Regions from separate parts of the Bacillus sp. WC2503 genome, predicted to be linked through region 2. Evidence: riboswitches for the same ligand, from Rfam matches in the RefSeq annotation. Region 2 holds a riboswitch; the other holds the start of a gene.
What was found. Region 2 has a riboswitch for S-adenosylmethionine ahead of ACUN26_RS03920 (Na+/H+ antiporter NhaC family protein). Riboswitches for the same ligand answer to the same signal wherever they lie in the genome.
Positions count from the first base shown of each region.

Region 1: it holds a riboswitch for S-adenosylmethionine, as region 2 does, so the genes downstream of both, ACUN26_RS12555 (M20 family metallopeptidase) here and ACUN26_RS03920 (Na+/H+ antiporter NhaC family protein) in region 2, are expected to answer to the same signal.

Region 1 covers NZ_JBQYMD010000001.1:2,452,501-2,454,984, reverse strand. The annotation lists gene ACUN26_RS12560 (AAA domain-containing protein) at 1-1,118, shown strand, start outside; SAM riboswitch class I at 1,194-1,295, shown strand; gene ACUN26_RS12555 (M20 family metallopeptidase) at 1,384-2,484, shown strand, end outside.
Region 2 covers NZ_JBQYMD010000001.1:723,572-726,055, forward strand. The annotation lists gene gltP (glutamate/aspartate:proton symporter GltP) at 1-323, shown strand, start outside; gene ACUN26_RS03915 (DUF402 domain-containing protein) at 394-912, shown strand; SAM riboswitch class I at 1,033-1,138, shown strand; gene ACUN26_RS03920 (Na+/H+ antiporter NhaC family protein) at 1,233-2,484, shown strand, end outside.

The DNA.
Region 1 (2,484 bases), 1.7 Mb from region 2:
ATATGTTTTATCATGCCGGCATTGTTGATTCTGTAAATAAATCAGAAGCACATCCCAACCTTTTTATGTTGCAGGAACAAAGACGTATGCATGCGGACATATCGAAGTTTACGAATTCATTTATTTATAAAAATAGAGTATACGATCATCCGTCTGTTTCAGAGCGTAAAGAACTTGCACAGTTACAGCCGTTCGCAAATGAGGCGAGTGTTTTATTTGATACGAGTTTAATGGGAGCATTTTCGTTAAAAGATGCTGCTTCGGGTTCTCGTTTTAATATTATGTCTGGTTTAGTAGCGATGCAAATGATGTTAATCGGACTGCTAGATGGTGTGCAATCGATCGGTGTGGTTACGCCTTACAGGGCGCAGTCACGCTTTTTATCAACGTGTATCAGGGAAATGTTGCAGAGAACGAAATATCAAAACATACCAGTATTAGCGGCGACAGTTCATAAGTTTCAAGGTTCTGAAAGAGATATGATGATCTTTGATACTGTTGATAGTTATCCACAAGAACGACCTGGTGTGTTATTCTTTGACCATAAAAACCATCGCCTCGTCAATGTAGCAGTAACGAGAGCGAGAGGGAAGTTCATTCAATTATCGGATTGCCATTATATGCGTAAAAATCTTTCGAGAAAACAAGCCTTATCACAATTAACAGCTCATATAGAACGTCACGGGGATGTGTATGATCGCACGACATCCAGACAATTATGGGAGCGGAAAATATCGAAACGATTACGCTGGTTTATGGAAATGAATCTGGAGGAAACGAAAGGGCTATTAAAAGATATTTTAGCTGCAAAACGAAAAATCATTATTTCACTTCCAAGTACGAAGCAAGTAGATAAACGAGTATGGCAAGCGTTAATGCGTACAAATGCACAAATAACGGTTTATAGTGATGGACCAGTTCCGTTAAAAAACGTAAAGTTACAAAGACAAAATAAAGCATTCCCATTTGTATTAATCGATGATGAAATCTTTTGGGCAGGGGCACCACTCACATCTCAAATGATGTTTGAAGGTAGTACGGAATTTCCGTACATATGTGCAAGACTACAAGCACCTGAGACAATTGGTGTATTAAAAGGATTTTTAGATATTCGGTAAATTCGGATAGGAATTCCTTGACTTTTGCTTGGGATGAACTTAGAATGAAAATAATTTAATACAATTTTATGAAAATTCTTATCACGAGAGGTTGAGGGACTGGCCCTATGACACCTCGGCAGCGGATTCTTTACGAATACTGTGCCAATTCCAGCAAGGTAACTTGAAAGATAAGAAAGAAGCTCATTTTGACTGTATATACAGAAGCCTCTTTCTATCCTTTAGAAAGAGGCTTTTTTACGTGAAAATAAAAGGAGGAAGAAAAATGGGAGCGACAAGAGTAACGTCACAAAGAAAAACAATTGAAGAGAGCATAGAAAGAAATAAGGAAAAGTACATAAAAACAAGTCATGATATTCATGCGAATCCAGAGATTGGTAATCAAGAATTTTATGCATCAAGAACGTTAAGTTTATTACTAGGTAGTGCTGGTTTTCAGCTGCAGCATAATATAGCTGGGCATGAAACAGGTTTTATCGCACGAAAAAGTTCAGGAAAACAAGGACCAGTTATCGCATTTTTAGCGGAATATGATGCTTTACCAGGACTCGGTCATGCGTGTGGTCACAATTTAATTGGCACAATTAGCGTTGCAGCAGCAATCGCATTATCAGAAACGCTTGAAGAAATCGGCGGAGAAGTTGTCGTGTTTGGAACACCAGCAGAAGAGGGCGGGCCTAATGGTAGCGCAAAGTCGAGTTATGTAAAAGCTGGGTTATTTAAAAACATTGATGCGGCGCTTATGATTCATCCGAGCGGAAAGACAGCGACGACGAACCCTTCACTAGCAGTCGATCCACTTGATTTTCATTTTTACGGAAAAACAGCTCATGCCGCAGCTTCACCTGAAGAAGGGATTAACGCATTAGATGCGGTGATTCAGCTTTACAACAGTATTAATGCACTTCGCCAACAACTTCCCTTAGACGTGAAAATTCATGGCGTCATTACAGAAGGCGGAAAAGCACCTAATATTATTCCTGACTATGCCGCAGCAAGGTTCTTCATCCGTGCAGCTACGCGAAAAAGATGTGCGGAAGTAACAGAAAAAGTAAGAAATATAGCACAAGGAGCAGCGTTAGCAACAGGTGCAAAAGTAAAAATTCATCAATTCCAAAATGAAATTGATGAACTACTCGTAACAAAAACATATAACGACATCGTAGCGGAAGAACTAGAACTACTAGGTGAAGAAGTAAATCGTAAAGAAAGAATCGGCATCGGCTCAACCGACGCCGGAAACGTCAGCCAAGTCGTACCGACCATTCACCCGTACATTAAAATAGGTCCAGATGACTTAATTGCGCATACGAATGAATTTAGAGAAGCAGCCCGTTCAGAATTAGGAGACAAAGCGCTAATTACA
Region 2 (2,484 bases):
CACAAATGTACGGTATTGATTTATCTATTTCTCAACAAATTACATTATTACTTGTATTAATGGTTACATCAAAAGGTATCGCAGGTGTACCGGGCGTATCATTCGTTGTATTATTAGCAACGCTTGGTACAGTAGGTATTCCAGCAGAAGGTTTAGCCTTTATTGCAGGTATTGACCGTATTCTAGATATGGCTCGTACAGCAGTTAACGTTGTAGGTAACTCTTTAGCAGCTGTAGTTATGTCTAAGTGGGAAGGTCAATATGACGCTGAAAAAGGACAAGCCTATTTAAAAGAGATATCTGAAAAGGGTCAAGCAGCTTAATTATAATATGAACAAGCTCTCACATAATATATGTGGGAGCTTTTCTATATATAGAAGAGGAGCGGGCGTAATGAAACGTAAATATGGTGACGGTTCTTCGTGGAAGCGACTAATAGAGAAGGATTATATGGTTAAGCAAGTAGAAGAGGGCATGCTAGGAATACTGGACATAAAAAAGGTGAGAGAACCTAGTTATAAAGAATATGATGGTAAAGAAATTTGTGTCGCAGGTAATGAGTATACGTGGATTCAGTATTTCATAAAAGGGAAAAACTTTGCGATTACAGCTATGTTAGATAATAAGGGGAATTTAGTACAATATTATATTGATGTGACGAAAGAATACGAAATAGACGACCGGGGTTTACCGTATTTTGATGATTTATATTTAGATGTAGTGCTATTGCCGAATGGTAAGATGTATGTATTGGATGAAGATGAGTTAGAGGACGCTTATAAAAATGGTGATGTTACAAAGGAAGAATATGAATTAGCCTGGCAAACAACGAAATGGATCATGGAAGCCATAAACAATAGTGAATTTTATTGGATTTCAATATTAGATAAAGAAATCAAAAAGTTAAAATGATTGGTGTATTCATATTTTTGTATAATTACCAAAAAAATCTATACAAAAAATAATTGACTTTTGTTTTGTAAGCGAGTAAAGTTAGGGAAGAAATTATTATTAAAAAATAAATATGAAACCTTCTTATAAAGAGAGGCGGAGGGACTGGCCCTACGATGCCTCGGCAGCGGACTCGATTTTAGAGTGCTGTGCCAAATCCAGCAAGCATGTGCTTGAAAGATGAGAAGAGCGTTCCTTATAGATGTATAAGACCTCTTCTCGTTGGAAGAGGTCTTTTGTTATTCATTAAAAAAAGGTTGAAACTAGGGAGAGATGGTACTTTGAAAGAAACGAGAGGAAATGGTTTAGCTTTATTACCACTTGGGATATTTTTAGCGCTATTTATTGGTTCTGGAATTATTACGGGTGATTTCTATAAATTGCCGATACTTGTAGCGATTTCAATTGCTGTAGGAATTGCTTTGGTGATGAATCGTAAAGAAAGTTTTAATGTGAAAGTAGAAAGATTCGCTAAAGGTGCAGGAAATCCGGATATTATGATTATGGTATTAATTTTTGTACTTGCAGGTGCATTTTCTGAAACAGCAAAAGGAATGGGCGGAGTAGACTCAACTGTTAATTTAGCGTTAACTATTTTGCCACCAGGATTTATCGTAGCTGGAATTTTTGTTATAGGTGCGTTTATTTCATTAGCGATGGGAACTTCAATGGGAACAATTGCAGCGTTAGCACCGATTGCTGTAGGTATTAGTGGACAAACTGATATCTCAATTGCACTTACGATGGCTACTGTTGTTGGTGGAGCGATGTTTGGTGATAATTTATCATTTATTTCAGATACAACAATCGCAGCTGTTCGTTCGCAAGGAACAGAAATGAAAGATAAGTTTAAAACGAACTTTTTAATTGTATTGCCAGCTGCTATTATTACAATTGTACTATTAGTAATAATTACTTCAGGAAGTGATACGCAGGTTAAAGCTCATAGTTTTGATTGGATAAAGATTTTACCGTATGCAGGAGTACTTATTACCGCGCTACTTGGCTGGAATGTACTTATTGTGTTAACTGGTGGAACTGTATTATCTGGCGCTATCGGTCTTATAGATGGAAGTTACACGTTGGAGAGTTTCTTTAAAAGTGTAACGACTGGAATGGGCGGTATGATGGAGTTAGTATTACTTGCTATTTTAATCGGAGGTATGGTTGAACTAATTCAATATAATGGTGGGATTCAATATTTAATGAATCTTTTAACGCGTAATATTCGTTCGAAAAAAGGCGCAGAGTTCGGTATTGCTGGTTTAGTGAGTATGACGAATATGTGTACAGCGAATAATACGATTTCAATTATCTTTACAGGCCCGCTTGCGAAAAACATTGCAGATCAATATGAAATTGATCCCCGTAAATCAGCAAGTGTATTAGACCTTTTCTCATGTTGTGTGCAAGGATTAATTCCGTATGGTGCTCAAATGTTAACTGCGGCAGGGTTTGCTGCTTTATCTCCGATTGAACTGTTACCGTATGCATTTTATCCAATTTTAGTTGGGGTATGTGGAATTGTTTCGA